3 regions of the Marinobacter sp. bablab_jr008 genome follow, and region 1 is predicted to be linked to each of the others. Evidence: predicted binding sites of a transcription regulator. Region 1 holds the regulator's gene; each other region holds the start of a gene.
What was found. Region 1 encodes sigma-54, which starts transcription at its own class of promoters, with help from an activator protein. Its sites were predicted from a motif close to ANTGGCATNNANNTTGCTNT; they were not measured.
Positions count from the first base shown of each region.

Region 2: JIF53_RS14905 (PEP-CTERM sorting domain-containing protein) is a predicted target of sigma-54. The motif match lies at 1,699-1,718, and genes of this name have one in related genera.
Region 3: flgB (flagellar basal body rod protein FlgB) is a predicted target of sigma-54. The motif match lies at 2,350-2,369, and genes of this name have one in related genera.

Region 1 covers NZ_JACDWW010000059.1:108,255-112,377, reverse strand. The annotation lists gene rapZ (RNase adapter RapZ) at 1-122, opposite strand, end outside; gene ptsN (PTS IIA-like nitrogen regulatory protein PtsN) at 177-647, opposite strand; gene hpf (ribosome hibernation promoting factor) at 736-1,044, opposite strand; gene JIF53_RS09115 (RNA polymerase factor sigma-54) at 1,118-2,647, opposite strand; gene lptB (LPS export ABC transporter ATP-binding protein) at 2,836-3,561, opposite strand; gene lptA (lipopolysaccharide transport periplasmic protein LptA) at 3,539-4,105, opposite strand; gene lptC (LPS export ABC transporter periplasmic protein LptC) at 4,089-4,123, opposite strand, start outside.
Region 2 covers NZ_JACDWW010000073.1:160,976-165,098, reverse strand. The annotation lists gene rpoD (RNA polymerase sigma factor RpoD) at 1-1,469, shown strand, start outside; tRNA gene JIF53_RS14910 (tRNA-Ile) at 1,530-1,606, shown strand; gene JIF53_RS14905 (PEP-CTERM sorting domain-containing protein) at 1,790-2,344, shown strand; gene aupA (alkane uptake protein AupA) at 2,643-3,980, shown strand; gene JIF53_RS14895 (Ig-like domain-containing protein) at 3,992-4,123, shown strand, end outside.
Region 3 covers NZ_JACDWW010000037.1:209,297-213,419, reverse strand. The annotation lists gene JIF53_RS03095 (flagellar hook protein FlgE) at 1-673, opposite strand, end outside; gene JIF53_RS03090 (flagellar hook assembly protein FlgD) at 702-1,379, opposite strand; gene flgC (flagellar basal body rod protein FlgC) at 1,397-1,846, opposite strand; gene flgB (flagellar basal body rod protein FlgB) at 1,880-2,278, opposite strand; gene JIF53_RS03075 (nitroreductase) at 2,495-3,076, opposite strand; gene JIF53_RS03070 (adenylate/guanylate cyclase domain-containing protein) at 3,250-4,123, shown strand, end outside.

The DNA.
Region 1 (4,123 bases):
GTCAGCGGGAACAGCAAACCAATGGGCAGGTTGTCGATGCAGTAGAATCCCAGGTCTTCCAGCACATGCAGAGCCGTACTCTTGCCGGAACCGGATCGGCCACTGACGATAATCAGCTTCATGGGACTGTTTCTCCTTCAATCTGCCTGGCAGCCTGTCCAGATATCAGGCTGATCTCAGTGATTACTCTCCGCCATACGCTGGTAAAGGCTCGCGGCATCTTCACACTGGCGCAGCCGGGCGCAGAAGGTGCTGTCATTGAAGCGCTCCGCCAGCTGGCTCAGTAACTCCAGGTGTTCACTGGTGGCTTCTTTGGGGACGATCAGTGCAAACACCAGATCTACCGGCTGGTTATCGATAGCATCAAAGTCTACCGGCTCCTCCAGAGTCATCAGCACGCCGATGACCCGGTCCAGGCCTTCCAGTCGGCAGTGGGGGATGGCAATACCCTCGCCGATACCGGTGCTACCCAGCCGTTCGCGGGAGACCAGATTGTTGAAGATCTGGGTGTCGCTGAGGATTTCATCCTGAAAGTGAATCCGTTCAGCGATGAACTCCAGCACACGTTTCTTGCTTGAGGCCGGCACCTTACACAGGGTCAGTTCAGGGGCAAGAATATTGTCGATGGTCAGGGATGGCTCGCTCATGGATCGACTGCATGTCCGTAAAAAAAAGGCTGCGGCCGGTTAGCCCCGCCGCAGCTCGTTTCATGAAACACCCGGTAAGGTTCGCGCTTCAGCGACCGCCGTTACCGTGCATCCGGTCTACGTTCTTTTCCTTGTGCTTGAGGATCTGACGGTCCAGCTTGTCGACCAGAGCGTCGATTGCGGCGTACATGTCCTCATTTTCTGCCTTTGCGTGAATCTCACCACCAATCACGTGCAGCGTGGCTTCCGCCATCTGGCGCACCTTCTCGACCTCCAGTGTGACCTGGCAGTTACTGATGTGGTCGAAGTGACGCTCCAGCTTCTCGAACTTGGTGTTGACGTAATCCTTCAGAGCGGGAGTCAGTTCTACGTGATGGCCTGAAATGTTGAGTTGCATAGGCGTCTCCTGTTGTCATACTGCCGGCGTGCTTGCCGGCTTGCGTGCCAGTGCATCTTGCACCGGCGAAAGTTTAAACCAGGCGTTTTCGTTCGTTCGAGGGAGGAATATGCATGGCCTCCCGGTATTTGGCCACGGTACGCCGCGCCACGTTGATTCCCTGTTCCCCTAGCATGGCTGCAATTTTGCTATCGCTCAATGGCTTTTTCGGGGTTTCCTCGGCAATCAGCTTCTTGATCATCGCCCGGATGGCTGTAGACGAGCATTCGCCGCCCTCGGCGGTGCTGACGTGGCTGGAGAAAAAGTACTTCAGCTCAAAAATACCGCGGGGCGTGTGCATGTACTTCTGGGTGGTAACCCGGGAAATCGTGGACTCGTGCATTTCCACCGCCTGGGCAATGTCAGACAGGATCAGAGGCTTCATGGCTTCTTCGCCCTGATCGAGGAACCCTTGCTGGTGTTCAACGATGCGGGTGGCCACTTTCAGCAGGGTTTCATTCCGGCTTTGCAGGCTCTTGATAAACCATTTCGCTTCTTGCAGCTGGTCGCGCAGGTAGGTGTTATCGGCACTGCTGTCAGCCCGGCGGATCAGTGACGCGTAGCTGGCATTCACCCGGATACGCGGAGCGATTTCCGGGTTGAGTTCAACCCGCCAGCGGCCTTCGTGTTTGCGTACGATGACGTCCGGGATAACGTAATCCGGTTCGGCCCGGTCCACGACATCGCCAGGGCGAGGGTTCAGGCTGGTGATCAGGGCCAGTACCTGTTTCAGCTGGTCTTCCTTGAGCCGGCTGCGGCGCAACAGCTGTGCGTAGTCCCGGTTGCCAAGCAGATGCAGGAACTGGGTAACCACCAGTCTCGCCTGGCGCAGCCAGGGGGTATCCGGTGGCAGCTGGTTGAGCTGAATCAGCAGGCATTCCTGGAGATCCCGAGCGAACACGCCGGGCGGGTCGAAGTGTTGCAGGCGGTGGAGTACCGCTTCCACTTCGTCCAGTTCCAGCGGATCTTCTTCGGATTCGTCCAGCAGCCCTGCGTGAATGTCCTCGATGTCAGACGTCAGGTAGCCGCGCTCATCCACGGCATCCAGCAGCGCGTGGGCAATGGCCTGATCCCGCTCGCTCAGGGGCGTCAGGTTCAGCTGCCACTCGAGGTGATCCTGCAGGGTTTCGGTGGGCGAATTACGAGTCTCGAAATCCGATTCGTGCTCGTCTTCGCCCTTGCTGGCCGGAGCCGGGGCAGACTGGTAGATGTCATCCCAGGCGGTATCAACCGGCAGATCATCAGGAATGTTGTCCGGAATATCGTTCTCGGACGACCAGTCTGGGCCGTTCTCGGTTTCGTCCCAGTCCGGGCTCGCGTCCTGGTGGCTGTCGTCCTGGGTGGTCTCAGAGCCGGAAGCTTCGCTGTGCTCGTGCTCTTCGCGTTCGTCGCCTTCAGCGTGCTCATCGTCCTCGGAGGTTTCCAGCATGGGGTTTGATTCCAGCGCCTGCTGGATTTCCTGCTGGAGATCGAGGGTAGAAAGCTGCAGCAGGCGTATAGCCTGCTGCAGCTGGGGCGTCATGGTCAGACTCTGGCCCAGCTTAAGCTGTAATGAGGCTTTCATAACCATGGCTCAAGATCCATAACTCGTGGGCATCCCGGTTGTTGCTTTGCCGGCGCACAGGCCGAAAAAAATGTTGTACGCTGGTTACTTGCCATTGTCTGTAGACAGTATAAGCAAGTTTTTTGCCGAGTTTACTTGCTACAGATCATCAAAACAATCAGGCCTCGGATAAACCCTGTTTTATCAGGTCAGAGCCGGAACTCGTCGCCCAGATATACTTCTTTCACCTGCTGGTTTGCCAGAATGGCTTCGGCATTGCCGGAGGCAATGATGTGGCCTCCGGAAACGATGTAGGCATTCTCGCAGATGTCGAGGGTTTCCCGAACGTTGTGGTCGGTGATCAAGACCCCGATGCCCTTGTCCCGAAGGTGCCGGATGATGTGCTTGATGTCACTCACTGAGATGGGGTCTACGCCCGCGAAGGGCTCGTCCAGCAGAATAAAGGCAGGCTCCATGGCCAGCGCCCGGGCGATTTCAACCCTGCGGCGTTCGCCGCCGGATAGTGCCATACCCACGCTGTCCCGGATGTGAGTAATGTGGAACTCTTCCAGCAACTCTTCCAGCTTGGCGTCCCGTTCCGCCCGGCTCATGCCTTTGCGGGTTTCGAGGATGGCCATGATGTTGTCCCGTACGGTCAGTTTGCGGAACACGGAGGCTTCCTGGGGCAGGTAGCCGATGCCCTTGCGGGCGCGGCCATGCATCGGCAGCGGGGTGATGTCCTGGGTGTCGATGGTGATCCGGCCGTGATCCGCAGGCACCAGGCCCACGATCATGTAGAAGCAGGTGGTCTTGCCGGCGCCGTTGGGGCCGAGCAGGCCGACAATCTCGCCGGAGCGAATTTCCAGAGAAACGTCCAGCACCACTTTTTTCTGCTTGTAGCTTTTTGCCAGATTACTGGCCCTGAGAACTGCCATCCGAACCTTTCCCGTCACTGGATTGAGCTGAATTACGAGGCTGAATCACCATTTCCACCCGGCCGGAGCCGCCGTCGGATGGCGTGCCGCCTTCCGCAGTAACAACGCGGCGAACGGTGTCGTAGTGGATGACATCGCCCCGGAATACGTTGCCACCCTGTTCGATGACGGCCTGTCTTTCAAAAATGACCAGGTTTTCATCGCCAGACCAGGTGATGTTCAGGGCCTTGGCATCGGTCATGCCTTCGCCTTCCTGGCCAGGTTGCCGGTAATGGGCGGGGTTGCCGGCGGCTTCAATCCGGCTGACACCTTGTTGGTTCCGGTAAAGTACCACCCGATCCGCTTCCAGCCGGGTTTCGCCCTGGATCAGTTCGACAGCGCCGGTGTAAACGGCCGTACCGGCGCTATCGTCCAGGCGGGCAGAATCGGCACTGACCTTGATGGGGATGTCTGAATCCAGATTGAATGCCGATACAGGGCCGGCCAGCAATGCCATGGCCAGAATCACTGGCCGGCAGAAAGATCGTTTACCTGACGGTTTCATATTGTCCCTCTACCCGGG
Region 2 (4,123 bases), on a different contig from region 1:
TCCGCGACGTCATGGCCGCTGTAGCACATTTCCCGGGCACTGCCGGCACCGTGATTCAGGCCTACGACCGCATCATCGAGAATGAAGGTCGCATCAGCGACATCGTGACCGGCTTCCTCGACCCGGATGACGCCGAGCCGTTCATGGGTGAAGACACCAGCACCGAAGACACCTCTGCTGACGACAGCGATACCAGCAGCGATGACGACGATGACGACAGCACCAGCGAAGACGACAACGACAACGGGCCAGACCCGGAAGAAACCCGGCTGCGCTTCGAGCTGCTGAAAGAGAAGCTGGACGCTGCCGAGAAGGCCCTGGCCAAACACGGCCGTGGACACAAGAAAACCCAGGAAGCCCTGAACGAACTGGGCCAGGTTTTCGCCCCGTTCAAGCTGGCCAACAAGGCGTTTGACGAGCTGGTGAACGTCGTTCGTTCAACCAACGACCTGGTCCGCGAGAATGAGCGCGCCATCATGCAGATCTGTGTACGCGACTGCAAAATGCCGCGCAAAGACTTCATCAAATGGTTCCCGGGCAACGAAACTGATCTTGAGTGGGCCGGCGAAATTGCCGCCACCAAAAAGCCCTATGCGGCCGCTATCGGTGAGCGTGTGGACGAAATCGTTCGCCTGCAGAAGCGCATCCAGAACGTTCAGACCGAAGTGGATCTGGACGTAGCCGACATCAAGGAAATCAACCGCCGGGTGTCTATCGGTGAGGCGAAAGCCCGCCGCGCCAAAAAGGAAATGGTTGAGGCCAACCTGCGTCTGGTTATTTCCATCGCCAAGAAATACACCAACCGCGGCCTGCAGTTCCTGGATCTGATCCAGGAAGGCAACATTGGCCTGATGAAGGCGGTGGACAAGTTCGAGTACCGTCGTGGCTACAAGTTCTCCACCTACGCTACCTGGTGGATTCGCCAGGCCATCACCCGCTCCATCGCGGATCAGGCCCGCACGATCCGGATTCCGGTGCACATGATCGAGACGATCAACAAGCTCAACCGCATCTCCCGCCAGATGCTGCAGGAGATGGGCCGCGAGCCCACACCCGAGGAGCTGGGCGAGCGCATGGATATGCCGGAAGACAAGATCCGCAAGGTGCTGAAGATCGCCAAGGAGCCGATCTCCATGGAAACACCCATTGGTGACGACGAAGACAGCCATCTGGGCGATTTCATCGAAGATATCCAGGCTCTGTCGCCAGTGGATTCTGCCACCGCTGAAGGCCTGCGCGAAGCCACCCGCTCCGTGCTGGCCGGCCTGACCGCTCGGGAATCCAAAGTACTGCGCATGCGCTTTGGTATCGAGATGAACACCGACCACACTCTGGAAGAAGTCGGCAAGCAGTTCGACGTTACGCGGGAGCGTATCCGTCAGATCGAAGCCAAGGCCCTGCGCAAACTGCGGCACCCTTCCCGCTCCGATCACCTGCGCGGCTTCATTGACGACCAAGGCAACGGTTAATCCCCAAGACAGTAGCGGGCGCCACCCCTCGTGGGTATAATGGCGCCCGTTTTCTTTTCCGGGCCTATAGCTCAGTTGGTTAGAGCAGGGGACTCATAATCCCTTGGTCGCTGGTTCGAGTCCAGCTGGGCCCACCATCTCCCAAACTTCTGTCCAACTTATTTACACATACGCCTCCAACCTTCTCTTAAGCACTGCCCAAGCCTCTGTTTTAACGTCAAATAATCCTATTGGCACACACTGTGCTAAAAGTCAGACGTAAGTACAGATCGCGGCTTCGCCGCACTGCGTTCAGGGCTTGCCCTGAGAGAAGGTGAAAAATGAAACAGATTACAAAGCAGATAACACACGTTATTGCGGCTCTGGCATTAACCTGGTCTGCTGGGGCTATGGCCCTGATCCTTGGCCCCGCAGACGCCGACAAAACTGTCGACGTAGGCCCCCCAAATCCAGCGCTTGACGCCGGTGACGTTGCAGCCCTTTTTGGAACGTCCGACCTCACTTTGCTTTACAAGTCCAACTACGAAGGCCCGGAAGAAGGCTCCTACCAATCCTTCTACTCCACCAGTTTCACCGGAGACCCTAACAACGCGGTGATCAGCTGGGATGGCCCGGACTACATTGTGTGCCCTGAGTGCTATCTGGTTGTCAAAGACGGCAACGAGCCACAATACCTGTTCAACATCGGCAGCTGGAATGGCCAGGACGTACTGGATCTTCAGGGCTTTTATCCGAACAGAGGCGCCATTTCTCATGTAGCGATCTTTGGCAAGTCCGTTCCTGTACAGGTTCCTGAGCCAGGAACACTGGGCCTGCTGGGACTTGGCATTCTGGGCATGCTCACAATCAGAAGAAAGTTACAGAAACCTGCCTGAGTGTCGACATTCTTTACATGCCACTAAAGCTCCCTCGGGGAGCTTTTTTTGTGCCCGTTCACAAAACTGCAAACATTAAGTAACAGAAATACACAGAAGCCCACCTTTTAAGCTCATGAGTTTTCAGCCGTTTTAGACAATTCTTGAGGTACGTGGTTCTACCGACACCCTGTCGTGTCAAAAATGCCAACGTCCCGATCAGACAAGCCTCATACACTAAAACCTGAACAAGCGTACCAGTCCTGAAAGGAATCCCTCGGGACTGAGCACAAAAACAATGAGTGAACGGAGTGTATACATGGTTCTTTCCCCCCGATTCTCAGTACGGGCGGTATCCCTTGCCGTTGCAGCAGTTTCCGCCTCCCTGTCCATGCCCACCAGTGCCAGTATGGGCAACCTGGGCACCAGTTATGGTGTAATGCCGGTCGATGTGGCCACCGCCCAGTCCCTTTCGATGTTCAATGAGCAGGTTTCTGCCACCTACTACAATCCGGCAGCGCTGACGAAAGATCCTCGTGGCGAGCTTACGGCGGGTATCCTTCATTCTGAACAGGAGCTGCGCTCCGATAATCCCAACGCCAGCGGGGACATTGTCTCCGACTCCCCGAGCCAACACGTTTTGATCGGCATGAAGACCAACCTTGGGTCACTCACCCGGTTCGGGCACCCCATCTATCTCGGGTTTATTGCGGGCGTGGAAAAGTACGGTAAGGAGATGCTGGCTTTCAGCTCTGAAACCAGCGAGAGCGGACAGTTCCTTCAATACGGGAAAGAACCTTTGTTCCTTAACATCGGTGGTGCAACCCCGATCTGGCGCGGTATTTCCGCCGGTGCTTCGGTTCGGGTAACGCTCGAAGCGACCGCTAATCTTGATGCCGTCTCGACGCTGGGCGGCGAAACCAGCCGTGAGCGCCTTGCGGTCAATGCCGAGCCTTCTCTGAAGACGATTCTGGGCACGAACATCGATCTGGGCAGCACATTTTGTCCTGAATCTGACTGTTTCCTGAACGGATGGGAAACGGCGCTGACCTACCGGACGAAGTCATCGGCCTCAACCACAGTCGACTCCAACATCATCGTGACCCAGACCATCCCGGATCCCGGGCTCAGCCTGGCTGTGACAACCATCGACTCATTCCAGCCGGAAACGATTGCCATCGGCACACAATACTCCGGTGAGGGCTGGCGCATCGGCGGCAGTATCGAACAACAGAACTGGTCGGAACTGGAAGACGAATTCAGCGGCGACTCCATCAAGGATCAAGGTTCCGTGGCCTCCGGAAACCGGATCGGTTTCGACGACATCCTGATTCCCCGCCTTGGTGCGGAATATCAGTTGAACAAGAACTTCGCCCTTCGTGGCGGTGTTGCCTACGAAGAGTCTCCCCTTAAAACCACTCGTAATCCGGAGCTCAACTACCTGGATACCGACAAACTGGTGGTCGGCCTTGGTATCAGTGCCACTTACGACCGAACCCGCCTGCTCGCCTACCCGGTGCGGCTCGACCTGGGCTATCAGTACCAGCAACTGCAGGAGCGCGACTTCACCGTGGTGGACTACGACGGTGACGAAACCAGTGTCACTGCCGATGGTGATATCCACGTATTCAGCGGATCCATCACCCTGAAGTTCTGAGGAGGCTTGCCATGAAGTACAACAAGACCCTGGCACTGATTCCGGCCATTTTGCTGGCCGCCTGCGGCGGTGGCGACAAACAGTCCATTGACGAAAAACCCAGACCCGGCTCGATGGTCTATTCCTTCCCGATGGATGGGCAG
Region 3 (4,123 bases), on a different contig from region 1:
ACAGTCCAGAGGGAATATTGATTGTGCGGTCGGCAGAACCATCATTATAGGAGACCGTAAATGTACCCGTAGGGAATGCTGTAACTGGTGGATTATTAGGGTCGAGGTTAAAGCCATTATTGGTGTAGGCTGGACCCGCTATCTCACCCATAACCGACACTTGTCGCTCTAAAACCGACTCTCGTGAATCTAAATTGACATCTGTCTCCAGCAAGGTGGTTCGCTTGGGAGCCAGATTATCAGTTTCAATTTGTAGGTCACCACGGATACCAGACAAGTTGCCATCACCGTCAGCGACGTAGCCCTGAACCCGCATATTCTGGTTATTAACAACATAACCTTCTTTATCAATCCCGAACTGGCCAGCCCGGGAATAGCGGATTTCACCGCCGTTATTCAGAATAAAGAAGCCATCACCACTGATAGCCATATCCAGGCCGTTATCGGTGAAGCTGATATTGCCCTGACCGAATGACTGCTTTACGTCCTGCACCCGCACGCCGTCGCCAATCGGATTGGTACCGGCACTCAGGAAACCACTGGCGTACAAATCACCGAACTGTACCTTGCTACTTTTGAAGCCGACGGTACTGGCGTTGGCGATGTTGTTACCGGTGACATCCAGATCCACCGAAGCGGCGCGCAGACCACTCAAACCTGTGTTAAATGCCATGACTTATACCTCCTGGTCTGACACCGGATCAGTTGATTTGTTTGACTTCAGACAGCGGAATGGAGCCCATTCCGGCCAGATTCAGAGTAATGGAACCACCCTGCCCCAACGACACACTGTCGACATTGGCGCTCACCATGGTCGCCAACTGCTCCGATCCGGAGGGATAGGAGCCCTGCGCCACAATCGAGTAGGGGCCGGGCGGCAAAGGATTGCCGTTGCCGTCTTGCCCATCCCACTGGAACGACACCACACCAGCCTGGCTGCTGCCCATATCAATCTGGCGAACTAACTCACCGCTTTGATTCATGACCGACAGTCGCAGCCCACCCGTGGAAGCCGGCACCTGAATGGTGCCAGTTATCTCGCCTTCGCTACCCAGAATGCCCACACTGGAGGGTGCCAGAACGGTTTTGCCTACCATCGCCGAGGCCTGCAAGGCCTGGCTGGACCGGAACTGACCAACCACATCGTCGACACTGCCCGACAGATTCTGCATTTCTTCCAGTGAACTGAACTGGGCCAACTGGGCGATAAAATCGCCGTTGTCCTGCGGCTCCAGTGGGTTCTGATTCTTGAGCTGCGCCAGCATCAGCTCCATAAACGCGTCTTTACCCAGCTCGTTGCCACCAGGGGTCTTGCCCTCCTGGTTCAGTTGGTACTGGCTCAGCACGTCTGAGGCGGCTGCGGAATTCACTGCACTCATGGCTTAATCCTCACTTGTTACTGCTGACCCAGTGTCAGAATTCGCTGCATCATGGATTTGGCGGTGTTCATGACATCCACATTCATCTGAAAACTGCGGGACGACGACATCATGTCCGCCATTTCCTCAACCACGTTCACGTTGGGGTAATAAACGTACCCTTCCTCGTTCGCGGCAGGGTGATTCGGCTCATAGCGCATCTGCAGTTCTGCATCGCTCTCGACAATCCCCTCAACGCGAACACCTGCCCCGGCCCCCTCTTCGGAACCAATACCAAATCCCTGCTGATCAGGGTTCAGCATGGCCTGCTGAATAGCGGCAAACACCGGTTTGCGGGCACGGTACGTTGTATCCGTGCTCGAACTGGCGGTTTCTGCGTTGGCAATGTTAGACGCGGTGGTGTTGAGCCGCAGTGACTGTGCGGTCATGCCGGAACCGGCGATGTCGAAAATGTTACCCAGTGACATGACAATCTCCTTCAATCTCGTACGGACTGCGGCTTATTCGCCCTTCAGCGCCTTGGTCAGGCCGGAAAACCGACTACTCAGGAACTGGAAGCTGGCCTGGTAATCCATGGCGTTGCGCATGAAACGGGTCTGCTCGGCCTGCGCATCCACGGTATTGCCATCAATTGATGGCTGGTGCGGGGTACGGTACAGCAGCTCGCCGTCAGCGCCAGGGCTGGAGGTGTCCATATGGCCACTGTGGGTCGTGGTCATACCAAAGCCCGTCATGGAATCCTGCGCCTTCTGCATCATCGCCTGGAAATCCACGTCGCGGGCTTTGTAGCCCGGGGTGTCGGCATTTGCCAAGTTGTTCGCCAGCACTTCGGCCCGCTTGACCCGCGCCTGCAGCGCGTGCTCATGAATACCAAGCGCTTTGTCGAATGTAATAGCCATTACTGCCTCCAGATCTTTGCACCGACCAGGCTGAACCTGTGAACTTGCCGGTTTTGCGTTCTGAAGTGATTAAAGCAAGCAGAGTGCCAGAATTGAAAAAGCCCGCTGTAATGCGGGCTTCGAAGAGGGCTGTCTAATAAATGAGCGGCAAATTCCGGTTAAACGCAACGAGGGCGGCAACGGGTTTCCCCAGGCGGACTTGCCGCTGATCGAGGCTCAGACTTGCCAGGGGGAAGTGCGCCCTGGCGCGGCCCACCTTGAGACATACTCTTTGGTATCGGGCCGGGGCACCGATGGTTTCTCACTGGCAACGGTACCGGTATAGAGGAAACCGATAATGGACTCGCCCGGCAGCAGCCTAAGACCGTCATGCAGCGACGGATGATAAGCCACAGGCCCGGTTCGCCACATGGCGCCGTAGCCGGCATCATTCAGCGCCAGGGAGATAAAACTCATACCGGCCGCTGCCGACATTACCTGCTCCACCTCCGGCACCTTCGGATGATGACGGGGCGACGCAATACCGACAATAATCATGGGTGCACGAGCCGGAGCATTCCGGGCCTTCTCACGCTCCTTATCAGAAGCGTCCGGCGGGCAGCATTCAGCAAACAGGTCGCCCAGAGCTGCCAGGCCTTCCCCCTCTATCACGAGATAACGCCAGGGCCTCAACAACGCATGATCCGGGGCCCGGGCCGCGCACCGGAAGGCCTGATCAACCACAGACACCGGTGGTGCCGGTGCCTGCAAACGGGGCTCCGAAGCACGATCCAGAATAAAACGGGTTATCGAACTCATACAGTCTCGCTGTTGATTGGTTGCATGATTTTCGGTTGGGCCGGAAGCGGCCCCGATGAATTGTGAGTTCTACGTAATGCTGTTAATCTTTAGTCGTAGTTCAAACCAACAATTATAAAGAATCGGCAGCATACAATGAGCGACATACTTATCGGAAGGATCCGGTTCTGAAAATGATGAGCGCACCCGCTGAATTACGCAGCATAACCGGCAATACCGGCAAGCTGGGGCAAGGCGACATCTACGACCACACGGTGGCGATTCCACCGATGCCCGATTACAACGGTCGGATACTGGCCTACACCGCCACTGCCGCCATTATTGTCACGGGTGTCCTTCAGGATGTGTTTCCCCAATTGCTTCTCTGGATGGTGGCTGGCGCTCTGATCTGGCCACACCTCGCGCACGTGCTTACACGGCGAACCTTCCTGCGACGTTCAGCCCGGATTCGGCAAAAAATGCTGTTCCTCGACTGCATAATCGGAGGCAGCTTTATTGGCTTGATCGGATTGATCGCCATTCCGTCGGTATCGGTTGTCCTGATGCTGATGTTCAGCTGTCTGATCGTGGGCGGCGTCAGGCAATGGTTGTTCGGCACAGCGCTCATGTCTGCCGCCATGGCCGCCACAGTGGCGGCAACCGGCACCGCCGCCAATCTGGAAGCCCCCCTGCTCACCAGCATCGTCGCCATTTTGGCCACAGGCACGTACATCTGCGTTACCGCCTATTACTCACACCAGCAGGCCCGGGCCCTGCTGCTGGCAAAGACCCAGATTCAGAACCAGCGGGAACAGTCCATCGCCCTGTCCCACAAGCTCTCGAAATACCTGTCGCCTCAGGTCTGGCAGTCCATCTTTACCGGGGAACGGGATGTTCGGCTTGAAACCCAGCGCAAGAAACTGGCAGTGTTTTTCTCAGACATAAAAGGCTTTACTGAACTGTCGGAGGAGATGGAGCCGGAAGCCCTTACCGAGCTTCTGAATCACTACTTCAACGAAATGTCAGAGGTCGCCCTGAAATACGGCGGCACCATCGACAAGTTTGTCG